Linked DNA regions of Lewinella sp. 4G2. The protein of the gene in region 1 interacts with the protein of each later gene in a pairwise test. Links are inferred from orthologs where the notes say so. Each region holds a gene or a part of one and is shown on either strand. Other genes may lie near its edges.

Region 1 (9,249 bases):
GTCAGCGCCAAAAGATCCGGCATTTTACCAAAATCACCCTGCGTTAAGATCGCCTCCTTGCGGTAATCAAATCCAGTACTCAGGTAGTAGTAGGAAATAGCGGGAAAGCCTACCAAGAGGAAGATCACAATGATCGGTGTGAGAAAATTCTTAGATTTTGCCATAGGTGCACTGCTGTAAAAGAAGAAGGAATCTTCGCCCGAAGGGTTTACCCTTTTTTCAAATATGACGGTAGCCTTGAAATGGGCGGTGCTTACGTTCATTTGGCGCTGCCGCAGGTGCAATGCCAAGGGATAGGAGCAGAAACAAAAAACGCCGCCACCTACTAAGTGACAGCGTTTGTTGGAGGTAGATCTCCGTTCTATTCAAACGGAGCGTAATCCTCATTCATTCCAACCGGATCGGAGGGTGTAACCAATTCAGTGCGGTTGTTCAGTTCCTGTACCTTCTCGCGGTTCTCCTTCCAGGCGCCACCTTCGTAGAAGAAGGCGATGACCGCCCAAACTAAAAGGAAGACGGGGAGTAGGACCGTCATGGCAAGACCCTTCACCTCGTAAGCCATGTGCATGAACTCGTAAATGATGAAGTAAGCCTTGTAAATGGAAAGCGCGATGATAAGGACGGCGGCGGCAACGAATACCCACTGGATATCCTTCGCCCAATCCGTAGCTTTGAGCAGGGATAATCCTACCTCAACGAGGGTCACGAATGCGAGGAGACCAAGTCCCTTCCATACCGCGGCTGTTTGTTCTTCGTAGCTAGCGTGGCTGGCCATAGTATTATATTTTTAGTTCGGTTAGATGGACGGCAGTGATTACAGGAGGTAGAATACCAGAAAGACGAAGACCCAAACCAGGTCGACAAAGTGCCAGTACAAACCGATCTTCTCGACCATTTCGTAGCCGTTCTGGCGTGCAGCATAGACACCGCTACCGGCGTTGATCAGGATAATCAGTAGGAACACAACACCCGTCAGTACGTGGAAGCCGTGGAAGCCAGTGATACCAAAGAAGAGCGCACCGAAAGCTGTTGGCCCCAGCTGCTGGGTCATAATTTCACCGTCACGATCGCCGCCAGAGACAACAAATTTGCGGCGGATGAACATGTTCTCCTCGTTGATCTCGTAGCCAGCGTAATTGCCGGGTGTAGCACCGTAGTCGAAGGACTCTTCTTCCCCTTCGTGTCCTTCCCCGTGGCTAGCTCCAGCTAGGTGAAGCAGATAAGTCTCTCCCGCTACGACTTCCTCGGAGGTCGGTTCTCCAGTTTCTGGGTCCAGGTAGAAGCCGTTCTCCGTGTACGTCCCGAATGGATTCGTAGTAACGGTCATGTGCTCGACGTTGATTAGGTTATTCCACTCCCATGCCTGGCAGCCAAGGAAACCAGCGCCACCAATAACGGTGAGTAACATCCAAAATACTACCCCACGCTTGTTTTCACGGGCACCTTCCTGTACGGCACGCACCATAGTTCCCGAGCTAATGATCAGGAGAAAGGACATGAACGTAACGAAGATCAGCGGCATGCCGTGGATACCAAACGGCGCCGTGTTAAATACGCTATCGGGTACCGGCCAGCTGGGGCTTGAAAAACGCAACGTACCGTACGCAATCAGGAAACCAGCGAAAGTGAATGCATCGGAGAGTAGGAAATACCACATCATCAGCTTCCCGTAGGAAGCCTCAAACGGCTTGGCATCACCACCTTCCCAGGACGCATTGTGATCTGAATGATCGTGCTCCGCGGCGACTAGAATGTCCGTTTCTTCGGCCATGTGTAATTTATTTAACTGTAGATGGGTGCGGCACTACCACGGAGGCAGTGCGTAGTTTTGGTTATCAATATTATCGTTGCAAACTCAGGAAAACGATGAGGTAGATCCAGAGTGCATCAACGAAATGCCAGTAAGTCAGCGTCAATTCTAGCCGCAGCTTCCTGGCGGGGGTAGCCTTCAGTGGTAAAATGAAAGCCATTATCAAGGCTACCAACAAGATCGCAATTCCACCTATGACGTGCAGCGCGTGTAAGCCACTGATAGCATAGATGAAATCTCCACTTGGGTTGATCTTCAGGGGCACACCGCTCGCAGCGAGATCCTCCCAACCTACGTACTGGAGTACGACGAAGGCAATCCCAAGGATAAAGGTGATTCCAAGCAGGAACTTGTAGGCCGCCGCAGCTTCTCGTTTGAAGGCTACGTAAGCAGCGTGCAAAGTTATACTACTACCCAGGATGACCAAAGTATTGATGTAGAAAATAGAGGGAATCGAGAATTCCAGCCAGTTACCCGCCGCCCGGCGCACAATGAAGGCGGAGGTCAGTGCGGTAAACATCATTACCAAGCTTACCAGCCCAACCCACAGCGCTAGTTTCTTAGGGTGGATCTTATTGTGGCGTGCCGGAGATGCCAGGCTGCGTTCATGCCCGTCTCCCAAAAGTCTGTTGTCGATAGTTATCTTTTCCATAGCACTCAGATTAACGCGGTTTGGTGGCCCAACCAGTAAATGGTAAAGGCCAGCGGTAGGTAGGCAAAAGAGAAGAACATCATGGATAGTGCAGTCTTCCGGTTAGGCAACCGACTGAACCGCATGGCAAAATAAGTGAACGCCAGTCCGAGCAGCGTAACGAGTAGGACTGCCCAAAGGGAAGTAATACCCAAAAAGAAAGGCAGCACGCCCAGTGGAAGCAATATTAGGGTTGAAGCTACAGCATCCCTTCCGAGTGTCGCAGTATCGGCTTCTTCTCCAATGGCTGGAACCAGTTTGAACCCTGCTTTACGATAGTCATCAAACCCTAGGTACCCAATTGCGTAAAAGTGGGGTAACTGCCAGAAGAACTGAATGGCGAACAAGGTCAGGCCCAACGTAGTAATGCTGCCCTCCGCGGCAGCACACCCAATCAATGCTGGAAGTGCCCCTGGTATAGCGCCAACCAGAACCGCTATTGGTCCTACTCTCTTGAGTGGTGTGTACACAAAAGCGTAACTGATGAGTGACACCATTCCCAGAAAGGCCGTCCAAGGATTGAACAGAGCCAGGAAGGTAATTCCACCAATACTGGCAAAACCTGCCATCAATAGTGCATTGGAGCTATTCAACCGACCGGTCGCGAGCGGGCGGGATTTTGTGCGCTCCATGAGCACATCGTAATCTTTCTCCAGCAGCTCATTCAGAATGTTAGCCGCTGACGTAGTTAGAAATCCACCCAGGGTCAGCACCGTAATCGCCCACCAGCTAAAAGCGCCGGAGCCCAGGGCAATCAGGTAAGCCAGCACTGACGATAGCACCACTGTCGCCGACAGCCGAAACTTTACCAACGCGGCGAGATCGGCTAACCAGGAACTGGTAGCATTGATTTCCTGCTGGCTTGTAGCTTGGTTCTTCACGAAACGGCTGCTGTTAAGAGTGGGGGGATTAATTAAAGCAACCCGTAGCATACAGCAAAGCTGAAGGACTACGGGTTGCTATTATATCGGTAGTCACGAAGACATCAACCGAAGCCGAAAAGAATTCGGCTAGGGTAAACTTGTCTAGTGAGCCGGAGACTCGTTTTCTCCGATTGGTTCCACTTGTGGGATAAATTCGCGACCATCTTTTCCGTAGTCGTAAGCCCAGCGCTGAACGGCTGGAAGCTTGCCCGGCCAGTTGCCGTGGCCAACTTCGATTGGAGTTGTCCATTCGAGCGTGTTCGCGTTGTATGGGTTCTGCTGCTTAAGCTTGCGCCCTTTCCAGATGGAGTAGAAGAAGTTGATCACGAAGAGGAGCTGGAAACCGAAAGTGATGATCGCAGCAATTGTGATGAACTTGTTCATGCCGTCGAAGTGACCGAAAGTCTTGAAGGCATCGAAGCTGTAGTAACGACGGGGCACACCAGCCATACCGAGGTAGTGCATGGGCCAGAACACGCAGTAAGCGCCAATGATCGTACCCCAGAAGTGGAACTTGCCGAGGGTCTCATTCATAAAGCGACCGTACATTTTGGGGAACCAGTGGTAAACACCAGCGTACATACCAAAGAAGGCAGCAACACCCATCACAATGTGAAAGTGAGCAACAACGAAGTAAGTATCGTGGAGCTGAATATCTAGCGTGGAGTTACCCAACCAGATACCAGTGAGACCACCGGAGATGAACATCGAAACGAACCCGATACCAAAAAGGCTGGCGGGATTGAAGCGAATGTTACCTCCGTAGAGCGTTGCAATCCAGTTGAAGACCTTTACCGCGGAAGGCACAGCAATGATCAGCGTGAAGATCACGAAGAAGTTAGAGATGAACGGGTTTACACCGGACATAAACATATGGTGAGCCCAAACAATAAAGGACAGGAAGGCAATCGCCAGAATGGAGAATACCATCGCCTTGTAGCCAAAAATTGGCTTGCGAGCGTGTACGGATAGTACCTCGGATACGATACCCATCGCCGGAAGGATAATGATGTATACCTCCGGGTGACCCAGGAACCAGAAAAGGTGCTGGTAAAGGATCGGCGAACCACCGACGTGGTCTAGTGCTGCTCCACCAATGTAGATATCACTCAGGTAGAAGCTGGTACCGATACCACGGTCCAACATCATCAGGAAGAAGGCAGAGGTCAATACTGGGAAGGAAAGGAGACCAATGATTGCCGTTACGAAGAACGCCCAAATAGGAAGTGGCAAACGCCACATACTCATTCCTTTCGTACGAAGGTTCAGGACGGTAGTAATGTAGTTCACACCACCAAGAAGGACGGATACTACGAAGAGAACCAAGGAAATGGTCCAGAGCGTCATACCTGCACCGGAACCGTCCATAGCTTGCGGCAATGCCGACAGCGGTGGGTACGCAACCCAACCTCCCGCAAATGGGCCGGTAGAGAGGAAGAGTGACGAGAACATTACCATACCAGAAATGAAGAAGAACCAGTAGCTCAACATGTTCAGCAATGGAGATGCCATGTCACGAGCACCAATCATCAACGGAATAAGCAGATTCGAGAAAGTACCCGAAAGGCCCGCCGTTAGTACGAAGAAAACCAGAATTGTACCGTGCATCGTCACCAAAGCATAGTAAAAATCCTGGGTGAGCGTACCAATGCCGTCACTGTTTACGGCAATCCACTTACCGAGTACCGGCTTGAGAAAAGCGATGCTTTCCTCGGGAAAACCCAACTGAAGACGGAAAACGAGTGACATCAAGCCACCGATGATTGCCCACATCATTCCCGTGATCAGGAACTGCTTGGCGATCATCTTGTGATCCATCGAGAAGATGTAGTGAGAGACGAAGTTAGACTGGTACTTGTCCCCGTGGTGGTGGTCGTGGAAGTGATCGTCGTAACCCAGTTCTTGGATTAGACCTTCTTCACGAGTCACCGGTGCTGTAATGATTGCGCTTGCCATGGTTCAGCTTTAAAAGAGGTTCTTCTGTGATAGTATACTAATGGATAAAATAGGCTTACTTGCTCAACTGTTCATCCTCGGTGAGGGAACGGGTGATGTAAAGCTCCGTACGTCGGTTAGCCTGCCGGCCTTCCTCGGTGTCATTTGTCTCGCGAGGCCGCTCTTGGCCGAATCCTTCAAATGATAAGCGGTTGGCGTCAACGCCGTTTGCCGTCAGATAATTCTTCACAGCCTCAGCGCGGCTAACGCTAAGTGCCATGTTCATCTCTGCGTTACCGGTATTGTCGGTATGGCCGCGTGCAATGGCAGAAACGTCTGCATTTTTCATCAAGAAGGTGACGGCGTCATCCAATTGGTACTGGCTGAGCTCGGTCAGCTTTGCGCTTCCGGTTTCAAAGGTTACGTAGTCGAGTACCAACGTGTTGTCAGTATCATCTTCAGTTTCGAGAGCAGCCATGGCGCTGGACATGAACTCGGCACGGCGTTGCGTGATCTCCTGAGGCATCAGCATACCGGTGTTAGGATCTGCATCCGTACCACGGATGTTCTCCATGTAATAGGACTTTTGCTCCGCAGCCCAGGCATCGTACTCATCCCGCTCAAGGATGGTAACGGTTCTGGCCATGGACCAGTGGCCAATGCCGCAAAGCTCTGCACAAGCCAGTTCGAAGTTGGCGGTCTCCCACAACATCTTTTCAGGATTCTCAGGATCTGGGATCTGGTATTCTTCGTACTCGCTCAATTCCTTACGCCACTCTTTGGTAGTCTTCGTAGGAGTAAAGACGAAGAACGTTGGGAGACCAGGTACTGCATCCATCTTCACCCGAAACTGGGGAAGGTAAAAATCGTGGAGAACGTCGCGGGCCGTGATCCGTACCCGAACCTTCTGGTCAACTGGGAGAACGACGTCATTCACGAGAAAGTCGTCGGCGTTCTTCATATCGGTCCAGTCCTGACCGAGTGAATTGGTTCCAGTGATCAAACGGAAGTCCTTAGTTCCCAATAACCCATCGTCTCCTGGGTAGCGCATCTGCCAGTAAAATTGGATACCAGTGGCTTCAATTTCCAGTACATCTTCATCCGTACCAACATCACCCATGATATCGTTCCAGGCATCAAGGCCGCCGATTACGAGGAAGGTCATGACGATTGCAGGAACAGCCGTCCAAACGATCTCAAGCGTGTTGTCGTGGCTGATAAACTGGGCCTTACGTCCCTTGCGCGTGCGGTACCGGAAGGCGTAGTAGAAGAGCAGGATATGCGTTAGTACGAATACACTGTAGGTAACGAGTAGTGTCCATCCCATCATCGAGTCAATACGCGCACCGTGTTCGGAAGCAGACTCATGTGGTCCGTAACCAAGGATCCAATTCTTGTAGTAGAATGCGGATAGCGTGGCACCAACCAAAAATACGCCAACAAAACCAAGCAGGTAGATGCCAGTCATGTTAGTGTTCCTTGCCTCGATCTCCTCCGGGCCCCGGAGAACCTTGGCAAGATCCCGGACTTTGGCGATCTGTAGCACGATCAAAAGGATCAACGCGATACAGAAAAGTACGATCAATGTTTTCATCAGCTGTTAGTTAGCTTTTCTTACGATTGAGACAGTAACCTGGCGAGAAATTCTCGTTTCCGGACTGTTCACAAATTTAACTCGATTACACCATTTTGGTTACCCGCCGTGGCTTTGTTTAGATGTCGTCTAAATACTAGGTGTGGTGGTGCAGACTCTCTTCGAAGTAGGGGTCACGTTTTGGCTCGAGCGGGGCTTCTTGTAGTTTGCTCAACACGAAGAATAAGAACCCGCCGAGGAAACCTAAAAAGATGCCAATCTCCAGTAGTCCTGGCAGCGTGTATCCGGACTTGAACTCCGCAGACGGGCTTAAATGCTCTTCTCCATCGCTAGCAGTAACCAGGTCGGTGAAATTATGATCACCACCCGGGCCGTGGTTGTTGTTCGCGGCTACGGGGATGTTGCTCTCCACTGCGTCGGGATGCTGCTCGATGTTGTGGTTATCGTACGCGTGATCTTCGCCTGCAGGGTCCGCTTCGGTACGATTCGTTGCGTGATCCGTGGATTCACCCGGTACGATGTCATGATCGTCGCCGTGGCCATCAACGCTGGCGTGATCTTCACTATGGTCAGCACCGTGGCCGTCCATGGTCGCGTGTTCCTCGCCGTGTCCACCGTGTGCATCGTGGTGTTCCATCTCGATGAGCGTTAGGCGGGCACCTGGCTTAATCATCTGGAAGTAGTCCAACCAGTGGCCGAAGAACACAAACGCAGCCGCAAAAAACAGCGTACCCGCTTTCCGCTTGGTATCGTTCCGCATCAGCACGAAAAATGGCAGCAGGAAGTTGATACCGAGGTTGGTCCAGAACAGAACTGGGTAATTGTCCATCCGCTCACGGAAGTAGATCGTCTCCTCCCCTACGTTTCCGTACCAGATCAACATGTACTGGCTAAACCACAGGTAAGTCCAGAAAATGGAGATAGCAAACAAGTACTTACCCATATCGTGGAAGTGCTCCGCCGTGATGCCGGTGTAGTAGCCACGGCTCTTGAGGTAGATCAATAGCATGATGGTCAGTGCCATCATCGCTACGAACAACGAAGCCGTTGCGTACCAGGCAAACATTGTTGAGTACCAGTGGCTATCCAAAGACATGATCCACTGCCAGATCAAAGCTGCTGAGGTGAAACCAAAGATCACCAGGAATGGAGCCGCGTACTTCTTGATCCGCGCGTGGTGCTCAAAAGCAGTAGTACCGTTAGCGTCTTCGTCAATGCTGATGCTCCGGATTCTTCCGAGCATGAAGTACCAAACACCTACGAATAGGATGGATGCTCCCGTATACCAGTATGCATTCAGAAAGGAGCTCTTGTGCGTCAGGATAGCATCATCCGCAACGGCCGCAGCATCGTTCCAGTGGTACATGTGGTGGGAATGCATCCACAGACCAACGATAATGATTCCCATTAGGAAAAGACCGGGAAGTAGGAACATCCAGAAGCTTTCCCAGACCCGCTTGAACTGTACGAACCAACCAGCGTAAGCCGTCGTAAAGGCACAGTAAGCAAAACCAGCTAAGGCACCAATCCCCAGAAAGAAGACGGAGTTGTGTAGCAGGTTCGTCCAGAAGCGCATGTGGTGCCCTTCACCACCGTCAACGAAATAGCTCAGCACGAGCAGGATGAGCCCAAAGATGGCCAGTCCGCCAGTCGTCGCTTTAGCGCGTGATGAGAATACAAATGTTTCCATCAATAGATATCTATAGTTGGGAGTCAGACTCCTTAAAATAAGTGGGTGGTAATTACTTCTTGCGCATTTGGCCGCTTTCCATCGCTGCTTCCGCATCCTCTACGTCGACGTCTTCGATGACGCCGCCAATCTGCTCACCGGCATCTTGTACCGAGCGGGCGCGGGGGTCATACTGGGCTACCGGAGTACCGAAAGCCGCGTTGAACGTATTACCGTCCTGATCGTATTGGAACTTACCGTCCTTAGCCTGCAGGGCGCGGATGTAGTGAATCACCTGCCAACGCTCCTCGTAGGAGATCTTGTCTTTGTAGGCTCCCATTGCGTTGTAGCCGTGCATAATGGCGTTATAGTAGCGGCCGTTACTGGCTGCTTTGAACTCATCCGTGAGGAAGTTCGCTGGTGCCAATGGGTAGGCAGCATTAGGATTTTGCTCCTCGTCGTAGATGTAGCCAAGGCCATTGCCCTGAGCACCGTGGCAGATTCCACAGAAGGTGTTGTAGAGCACCGCGCCGCGGATCATGCCTTCCTCGGTGATTGGAAATGGATTTTCCGTCAACTCTGCAATGGCACGTTCACGGCCTTCGGGAGTATCATCGTAATAATAAG
Region 2 (9,146 bases), 510 kb from region 1 along the record:
TTGGAGCGTGGTCAACTCGCACGCAGTAAGAGTTGATCTCCTCCAAGCGTCCGGTCCAGACTACAGACTACAGACTCCAGACTATAGACTTATACTTACCTTCGCCCCCGCATTCAGGTATCCCGGCGTAACGCCCGGGAAGTAAAAGGGAATCCGGTGTAAATCCGGAGCTGTCCCCGCAGCTGTAAGCTTCGTAATGTTTCGCGCCACTACGCCACTGGAGAGATCTGGGAAGGCCGCCCGAAATGAAGTGAGCCAGAAGACCTGCCCGAACGCACCATATGTTTCTTGACTTCGGTGAGAAAGTCGAAAACCGTTTGGGGGCATTACGCCCGGGATGAAGATCAGTGGATCTCTTTCCCCTACCCTGCTTTGCGGCGTTCGTAAAGCAGCGTTTCCCCGTACGCGCTTCGCTTTTTTACCGGTAAGCTACCTACCCATGACTAAGCGAATTTTACTCTTTCTCTCTTTTTGTTCTACCCTCTCACTCGGACTTGCCGCGCAGGAAGCTCCTGAATTAACGACGACCGGTGATGAAGTAATCATAACCGGAACGCGGTTCCCGAAGCAACTCGATCGGTCGACGACCAAGGTCACCATTATTGATTCCGCTACGGTTGCGCGCAATACCGACCTTGGACAATTACTAAACGAGCAGGCGGGCATCGTCGTGAATGGTGCTTACAGCGCGCCGGGCAAGGACCGCAGCATTTTTCTGCGTAATGGTGCCAATCAATACACCCTCATTTTGCTGGACGGGCAGCCGCTCATCGACCCTTCTTCCCTTGGTGGAGCCGTTGACCTACGACTCCTTGATCTTCAGGGGATTGAGCGGATTGAGATTGTACACGGCGCTCAGTCCCTCATATATGGTTCTGACGCAGTGGCTGGGGTCATTAACCTCATTAGCAAAGCCAATAGTGACGACCCTACCGTCACCCTGCGGGCGAGTTACGGCAGCTTCGATACCTTTGAGGCTGGCGCAGACGCCCGCGGCCGGAAAGGTAAATTAGCTTACGCGCTGGGCTTCAACGTCTACGACAGTAAGGGCATCAGCGAAGCTATTTTTAGCCCCGAACAACTAGCCGATCCACTTTTCGACCCTGCACCACTCGAAAGGGATGGTGCCCGTCGCTATAGTGGCAACGCAGCGTTTACCTATCATGCTAGCGAACACTGGACCATCCGCCCTAGCATCCGGTACGCCCAATTCGATGGCGATTACGACGACGGTGCCTTCCAGGATAGCGACGCGAATACTTACGAGAATGAACTCGTCAACCCCGCCCTGGCCATCGACTACGCGGAACCCGGTTTTGCCGCCGGCCTGCGCTACAATTACGTGGCGACCGACCGCCTTTTTTCCTCCGCCTTCGGCGACTTCGACTTTGCCGGCCGGGCCCAACAAGCCGATGTATTCGGCAACAAAAGCTGGAAGAATTTGGCGCTGACGCTGGGTGCCCAGGCAAGGATCGAGAAACTCACGCTGGACAATCCCCCCGTGGATGCGGACGATAACGTAACTACTTTGAGTCCCTACCTGCAAGCTGAATTTCGGACGGACGAAAGATGGTTTGCGGAAGCTGCAATTCGCTACAATAACCACTCGACGTTTGGCGGGCAGTTGAACTACTCCACCGGGTTCGCATACCAGGTAATTAAGGGTTTTACCGTGCGAGGAACGTATGCCACCGCCTTCCAGAGCCCAACTTTGGACCAACTGTACGGTCCATTTGGTGCCAATGCTGAATTAGAACCCCAAACTAGTTCCTCCATCGAGGCGGGTTTTGCCTACCGAAATGAAGAGCGTGATTATGGATTCTCCGTTACCGGCTTCCAACGGACGATTGAAGACGTTATCATCTTCGGCAACCCCGGCTACCTCAACCGCGACGAACTCGACGATTTGGGCGTAGAAGTAGAGGCCTTCGCTAAGCTTGGTGAGCAGCTGAGCATCAACGGCAACTTCACCTACGTGGAGGGAGAACTCACCTCTGAAGACTTCTCCGGTAACCCCACCACCACCGAAGATTTCTTCCGCCGCCCCCGCGTATCCGGCCTGTTTGGATTAACCTACACCCCCTCCTTCCCCCTGACGGCCCGCTTGACGACCCAATACACCGGTGACCGCCCAGACGTATTCTTCGACGCGAGTTTCAACCAAAACATCGTGGAACTAGATCCCTACCTATTGGTCAACTTCTACGTGGAGTACAAACTGCTCGCCAAGCAAAACCTCACCCTCTTCGCCGATCTCCGGAACTTGACGGATACGGACTTTGTGGAGGTGACCGGTTTCGCGACCCAGGGCCGAACGGTACGGACGGGAGCACGGTATACGATTGGGAAATAGGCTGAACGCCGAACCGGTAGAAATTGCTGTGTCGGTGATGAATACCGGTTCGGCCTTGCTGTGCCTACTGAGGAGGCAACGTTTCGATTAACTTCGACGTCATCCCTCCAACGAACAACAATAGAAACATCGCGAAGAGGGTGAGGTAGACGAAGGTGAGCAGCCCACGCTTGTGCCGGGTTATTTCTGCATCTTCTTTCAGCACGTATTCCCGGATAGTTGGGCTGTAGATGGCTCCAAGCAAACCACCTACCAGAATGGCTTGAACAGCTACTCCGCGGTAGATGAACTGTTGAAAGTCGGGTGTACCCGTGGTGAATGCGCTGATAATAAACGGTGCAAAGGCTAATAAACTCAGGAGCGCGATTGCGATTAAGAAGCTGACTTTTAAGGGGTTTGCGTCGGAGAGGAGACCACCAATACTAGCTGCTACCTTTTCCTTTCGGATTACATTCTGTGTCAAACCAAGGCGGCTATTAGCTATTTCGTCCAGTATTTTATCTGGGTCACTCAGGGTCCAAAAGATCAACTCGTTGGAATAGGTAGGGTGCGTATGCTCAATCTTAATGCCTTTACCAAGCCCAACGGCATTGGTCACGTGCTGTAGCGCCGTGATCTGACTTTGTAGGAATCGGTGCTTTCCCAGTAGCAAAACATTGAGGTTCAGGGCACCATCTTCAACGAAGAGCTTAGCTAAGGGGAAGGAAGCATTCATCATGCCGACCCGCGCGCCGCCGGTATAGGAGAGGTCTTTCATGACTTAAGGATACGAAAAAAGCCACCCTTCAAATTTATGAAGGATGGCTTTTTGATTATTTAAATGGTCGGACTATTTCAGCTCGCCTAACACCTTACCGATACGCCGGATCGCTTCGGTCAGTTGTTCCTCGGAAGCGGCGTAGCTGATGCGGATACAGTTCGGGGCACCGAAGGAACTACCGCCTACCGTAGCAACGTGTGCCGTCATGAGCAGGTACTCGGCCAGATCGTCTGAATTATTGATCGTGTATTCTCCGTTGGACTTCCCGAAGAATGCGGAAGCATCCGGGAAGAGGTAGAAGGCACCCTGGGGGCGGTTCACCTTGAGGCCGTCGATCTTACTCAGGCCATCAATGATGAGCTCACGGCGTTTAGCGAAGGCGTCCTTCATGGCGTGGCTGGGTGCCAAATCTGACGTTAGTGCGTGGAGGCCCGCCTGCTGAGCGATGCTGTTAGCTCCGGAAGTCGCCTGTCCCTGCAGCTTGGCGCAGGCCTTCGCGATTTCAGCGGGTGCGCCCATGTAGCCGAGTCTCCAGCCCGTCATGGCGAACCCCTTGGCGAAACCGTTGACGGTGATGGTCCGGTCCGCTACTTCGGGGCAGGCACCGATGGAAGCGTGCTTACCCGTGAAGTTGATCAATTCGTAAATCTCATCAGCCACTACGTAAACGTGGGGGTGGCGCTGGAGCATTTTGGCAATGGCGCTCAACTCTTCGGCAGTGTAAACGGACCCCGTGGGATTACAGGGGCTGGAGAAGAGAATGAACTTAGTTTTGTCGGTGATCGCCGCCTCGATGGCCTCCGCGCTGACTTTGTAGTCATCTTCAATACCCGCACCAACGGTAACGGGAACGCCGCCGGCCAGCTCCACGATGGCGGAGTAGCTTACCCAGTATGGGGCGAGAATGACGACTTCGTCACCCTTGTTCAGCAGCGCGTGGGCGATGTTGTAAATGGACTGCTTCGCACCGGTGGATACAACGATTTGATTCGGCGCGTAATCAAGACCATTCTCCCGCTTGAATTTGTCGACGATGGCCTGCTTCAGTTCCGGGATACCGGGGACGGGAGTGTACTTCGTATATCCCTCATCCAGTGCCACCTTTGCGGCTTCTTTGATGTGCTCCGGCGTATCAAAATCGGGCTCCCCGAGGCTGAGGCTGATCACATCGTGGCCCTGCGCTTTGACTTCACGGCCGAGGGCCGCCATTTTAAGGGTGGCCGATTCGGTCATGTTCAGGACGGTGTCCGACAGGGGGGAAGTCTTCGTTGCCATGCGGCGGGTAATTTGGGGGTGGTAAATAATTAGCGTAAAGGTACCCAGACGCCAAATTATCCCCACGATAATGTTACCGCTTTGTCCGGTTGCTAGTTGCGTTTGCTAGTGCCAGCTAAAGCGGTGAGATTAAATCCATTTCCAAGATGCGCTCATGGCTCCCGCTCCTTTTGACGGTGGGCGACAGTACTAAAGCGGGGAAAGACAGTACCTTCGTAGGAAGACCGACCCACTATGATTCGCTTACTCACGTTCTTTGCCGCCGCCTTACTATTCACCGCTTGCATTGGTGAAGATGTATTAGATGACTACGTGCAACCTACCATCCGGTTGGCAGACTTCCCGGATACCCTAGAGGCAGGAACCTCATTCCAGTTGTCAACGCGTTTCTTCAATAACGTGGGCGCCGAGGAGCAGGCAGACGCTACCTGGTCCACCGGCGACGAAACGATTCTCACCGTTGATCAGACAGGCTTAGCCACCGGAATTACCGAAGGCTCAACTACCGTCACGGCATCCTACACGGACGTGCAATTTGGTGAGACTGCAACGGTGACCGAAACCATGATCGTGGGCGCTTCCACGGTTATCATTGACGAACCAGAAGTCCGGACCGGTACCATTGCTACTACGAGTAGCTACAAACTCACCGGCAACTTCACCCTTTCGGAAACTGAGGACGAAGGACTCCAACTCACGTTCGCCGACGACTACGATGCGGACCGTGGTCTTCCCGGACTCTACGCCTACCTCAGTAATAATCCCCGCAGCCGGGCCGGCGCGTACGAAATTGGAAAGGTGGAGATCTTCCGAGGCGCGCATACGTATGACATCGCTGGTGTCGACATCAACGATTTTAAGTACGTGCTTTACTTCTGTAAGCCGTTTGATGTTGAGGTGGGTTCGGGGTTGATTGAGGAGTAGTTGCGAGTTGCGAGTTGCGAGTTGCGAGTTGCGAGTTGCGAAGTTGCGAGTTGCGAGTTGCGAGTTGCGAGTTGCGAGTTGCGAAAAATAAATTCTCTGTTGCTCAAATCGAAAATCTAGCCTCTAAAGTCTCCTATTATTTCCGCCCCGTTCCCTTAAAGTGGTCCTCCTTTCTCCGGAAGAGTACGTTGAAGCTCGTCAGCGAACCATAGATGCGAGTGATGTACTGCTGTAGGTTCACTTTTTCCTCATCCGTCATCGAGCTGGCGTTGATGCGTTGCTCCATTACGCGGAGGCGGTCGCGTACCATGACGATCTTGTGGAAGAAATCGTCGATGGACATTTCTTTGGAAGACAGCCCTTCCTCTCCCGGCTTAAGGATAAGTTTACCGTCCACCCATTTATCACCCAACTGTGTGGTTTCGCTAATGCCATTATAGGTTCTAAGGATGCGCACCAGCGCTTGCTCCGCCTCGTTAAAACTGGCAACCTCTTCCGCTTCGATCGCTTCCACGACCTCAAATTCCTGATAATCGCGGCCAACGGTTTTGATCCCGTAGGTCATGAAGGTGATGTCGTAGGCAGCTTTGTACAATTTTATGATAACGCCATCTCCGAATGCTGGGTGGCGGAGGCGGGTTCCGACGCCTAGATTACTGGTATCCATTTTAGTCTCTAGTTTATAGTATGTAGTCTACAGTCCGTAGTAAATCAGGTTCTCCTAGCGGCCTCACAACCGAGCGAAGCGACAATGGGTGGTTCTTGGAGCGGCCGGGAATTTAGTCTACAGTCTGTAGTCTAAAGTCTCAAGGAGTTACAAATCTACAATCGTTACCCCATCTCCGCCTGCTTCGCGGGGAGGGTGGCTTAACGAGAAATTATGATTGTATTCTTTCAATTTTTGGCGCACGGCGCGCCGTAAAGTCCCCGAGCCCTTGCCGTGGACGATGCGTAACTGATCGGCGTTTGCCATGAGCGCATTATCGACGAAAGCTTCGGTGGTCGCCAATACTTCTTCGTAGCGCATCCCGCGGACGTCCAACTTATTAGAAAAGGTCGCCGCAGCGCCGAGGCTGCTGCTGACGCTCTTTTCCCGACGGACGGTCAGTTGATCCTTCGCCGGTTCTAGATCGCGTAGTTTTACTTGAAGGCGTAGGTCGCCGACGATCACGGTGGCCCGCTTACGGTCAATCTTCTCCACTTGCCCAGTGGCACCACCCGCACGGAGGCGGACGAAATCACCTTCTTTGATGGGTTCTTCTTCCTTCGTAGTCGGTGCGTAGTAAATATCTTCACGCAGGTCGGACACCTGTTTACCAACTGATTCGCGCTTTTCCCGGAGTTGCTTGGCTTTCTCCTTCGCTTCCTCGATCTTCTTGCCTTCCCGGAGGTCACGGATCAGGTTCTCCATCTCCTTATTGTACTTCGCTGTTTCGGCGAGGGCCTGTTCCTTGGCCTCCAGCTTTAGTCGTTTACGGCGGACCTCCATGTTCTTGTGGAGTTCTTCGTAGGTGCGGGTCAAAGCATCAAGGGTCTTCTGCTTCTGTTCAAGGTTGGCGAGCATTTCTTCGGACTCCGCCTTCTCGCGTTGAAGGTCCACGAGTAGTTGGTCGACGGCCCGCTCATTCTTACCCGCCTTCTTGCGGGCATACTGTAGGACGCGACGGGGTAAGCCGGATTTCTGGGCGATCTCAAAAGCGTAGCTCGATCCCGGCCGGCCAATTTTCAACTCGTAAGTTGGAGCGAGGGTCTCCGTATCGAAATGCATCCCACCATTGAGAATTCCCTTCGCTTTGTACGCGTAGATCTTGAGGTTGGAGTAGTGGGTGGTGATGACGCCAAACACCTTGCGGTAATTCAGGCTGTCGAGTACCCCTTCGGCGATGGCGCCACCAGAAGTCGGATCCGTGCCCGAACCAAATTCGTCGATGAGTACCAACGACGTATCGTCCGCCGCCGCCAAAAACTCCTTAGCGTTTTTCAATCGAGAGCTGTAGGTGGACAGATCATCTTCAATACTCTGCTGATCACCAATGTCGGCAAAGATCTTTTGAAAGATGCCCATTTCTGATTCGCTATCCACCGGCACCAGCATACCGCACTGCAGCATCAACTGGAGGATACCGACCGACTTCATGGAGATCGATTTACCACCTGCGTTCGGCCCGGAAAGCATCAGGATGCGATTCTTCCCGGTCAGCTTAAGATCAAAGGGAACGGTCTTCTTGCCGTACTGCTTATTCTTGAGGTAGAGGATTGGGTGGCGGCCCTCGATGATTCCAATCCGCGGCTTCGCATCCAGCTTGGGCCGTTCGGCTTTAAGGGACTTGGCCAGCTTTGCCTTTGCCTGAATGACATCGAGGTAAGCGATGAGATCCTGGTAAGATTGAATATGGTCAACGTATGGACGCAGCGTCGCCGATAACTCCCGCAGAATCCGGTTGATCTCCCGCTTCTCTTCTTGCTGGTAGTCGAAGATGTCGTTGTTGATTCCAATCACTTCGTTAGGCTCGATGTAGGCCGTTTTTCCCGTGGCCGATTCATCGTGAATTATACCCCGGATCTTGCGCTTATTCTCACTCGGTACCGTCAGGACCCTGCGACCATTCCGCATACTCTCGACCGTATCGGCCAGGTAGCCGGCCCGCTTGTACTTTTCGATGACCTGGCGGAAGGTCTTCTCCACTTCCCGTTGCTTGGAACCGATCAGCCGACGGATCCGCGCTAGTTCGGGGGATGCGTCAGACCGGATGACACCCTCTGCATCGATCACCCGCTCAATGGCTTTGGATAGTTCTGGTTCGTAGTGGACTTCCCGGACCAGATCGTAAAGCGTCGGGTAGGTGCCGCGCAGGCTGGAACTTTCAAAGTATTTGAAGATCCCCTTAGCCTGCAACAGCAGCACGTTCAACTTGGCAAGACCGGTCTGACTCAACACGTAACCTTCCACGCGCAGCATCCGTAGCTCCTCCTCGACGTCTTCGTAGGCACCGATGGTGAACATATTCCGTTCGTCGGAACCCGTTTTGAATTCTGCCGTCTCATCGAGCCAGCGGTTGATTTGCCTAAATTTAGTTGAAGGCTCCAGGTTGCGGACGATGGCACGGCCAATGTCTCCGGTGCAATTGGCCTCCACGAGTTCGAGGATCTTATCGAACTCCAGTTTTTCGTAGGTATCGCGTGGCAGTAAGGTCATACTCGGTGGTAACGGTCAGGGTCGGGGGCAGGTTTTGCCAACCGGGAGGCAGGCAGTTCGGGTCCTTACTAACCAGGCAAAGCACCGGATAGTTCCCGTAGTAGGCCTAGTTTTGGCCCGCGAATTCCGACCAATTCGTACCCACCAGATTCACTACGGGCGGTAGCTTTCCGGCGTTCATTTGCTCGGCGATAATCGCCACGTCCTTGTCACGCTTCACGCCCAAAGCAGCCTGTAGCGTTTCACCTTTTACGTAGTAGGCAATAAATGAAGTCTCGCCCGGCACTCCGTCGAGTAATACTTGATCAAAGTCCGTCGCGTGCCCGGCGTAGCGTAGGTTAGTTCCCTGCTGGTTGCTCCAGAAAAAGGGCAACATCGTGTAAGGTTCCGCGTGCCCCGCCATGTTTCTGCCGGCGACTCTACCCTGCTGCGCGGCTACCTTCCAGTGCTCGATTCGGGCGACCCCGGTGCGGTCTGGGTATTCGGCGATGTCGCCCGCCACGTAAGTACCGGGCGCGCTCGTAGCGAGATGATTATCTACGGAAATACCGCCGTCATCGTTAGCGGCCAGGCCAGTAAGGTAATTCGTGCTGGGTTGCACGCCGATACCGACAACGACAACGTCTGCTTTGAGTCGT

What was found.
Region 2: the proteins of A3850_RS13020 (region 1) and A3850_RS15020 interact in binary tests that used the Escherichia coli proteins (3 or more experiments, as listed by UniProt). The link is inferred for Lewinella sp. 4G2 from one-to-one orthologs.

What each region holds. Positions count from the first base shown.
Region 1 is NZ_LVWJ02000014.1:3,136,602-3,145,850, reverse strand. What follows is about bases 2,954-5,892. They hold A3850_RS13020 (cbb3-type cytochrome c oxidase subunit I), read right to left. Parts: upstream 5,381-5,892; coding sequence 3,527-5,380; downstream 2,954-3,526. Other genes in these bases: A3850_RS13015 (OmpA family protein), read right to left, coding at 5,436-5,892; cyoE (heme o synthase), read right to left, coding at 2,954-3,382. Outside these bases: A3850_RS13045 (hypothetical protein), read right to left, coding at 1-164; A3850_RS13040 (cytochrome C oxidase subunit IV family protein), read right to left, coding at 362-775; A3850_RS13035 (cytochrome c oxidase subunit 3), read right to left, coding at 815-1,771; A3850_RS13030 (heme-copper oxidase subunit III), read right to left, coding at 1,842-2,462; more of cyoE, read right to left, coding at 2,468-2,953; more of A3850_RS13015, read right to left, coding at 5,893-6,953; A3850_RS13010 (hypothetical protein), read right to left, coding at 7,090-8,643; A3850_RS13005 (cytochrome c), read right to left, coding at 8,696-9,249. UniProt on the Escherichia coli protein: Cytochrome bo(3) ubiquinol oxidase is the terminal enzyme in the aerobic respiratory chain of E.coli that predominates when cells are grown at high aeration.
Region 2 is NZ_LVWJ02000014.1:3,645,306-3,654,451, forward strand. What follows is about bases 2,286-5,121. They hold A3850_RS15020 (pyridoxal phosphate-dependent aminotransferase), read right to left. Parts: upstream 4,389-5,121; coding sequence 3,183-4,388; downstream 2,286-3,182. Other genes in these bases: A3850_RS15010 (TonB-dependent siderophore receptor), read left to right, coding at 2,286-2,353; A3850_RS15015 (hypothetical protein), read right to left, coding at 2,418-3,110; A3850_RS15025 (Ig-like domain-containing protein), read left to right, coding at 4,623-5,121. Also shown: more of A3850_RS15010, read left to right, coding at 440-2,285; more of A3850_RS15025, read left to right, coding at 5,122-5,312; A3850_RS15030 (hypothetical protein), read right to left, coding at 5,449-5,979; A3850_RS15035 (endonuclease MutS2), read right to left, coding at 6,127-8,508; A3850_RS15040 (FAD-dependent oxidoreductase), read right to left, coding at 8,615-9,146. UniProt on the Escherichia coli protein: Shows aminotransferase activity with methionine and histidine as substrates, and to a lesser extent also with phenylalanine.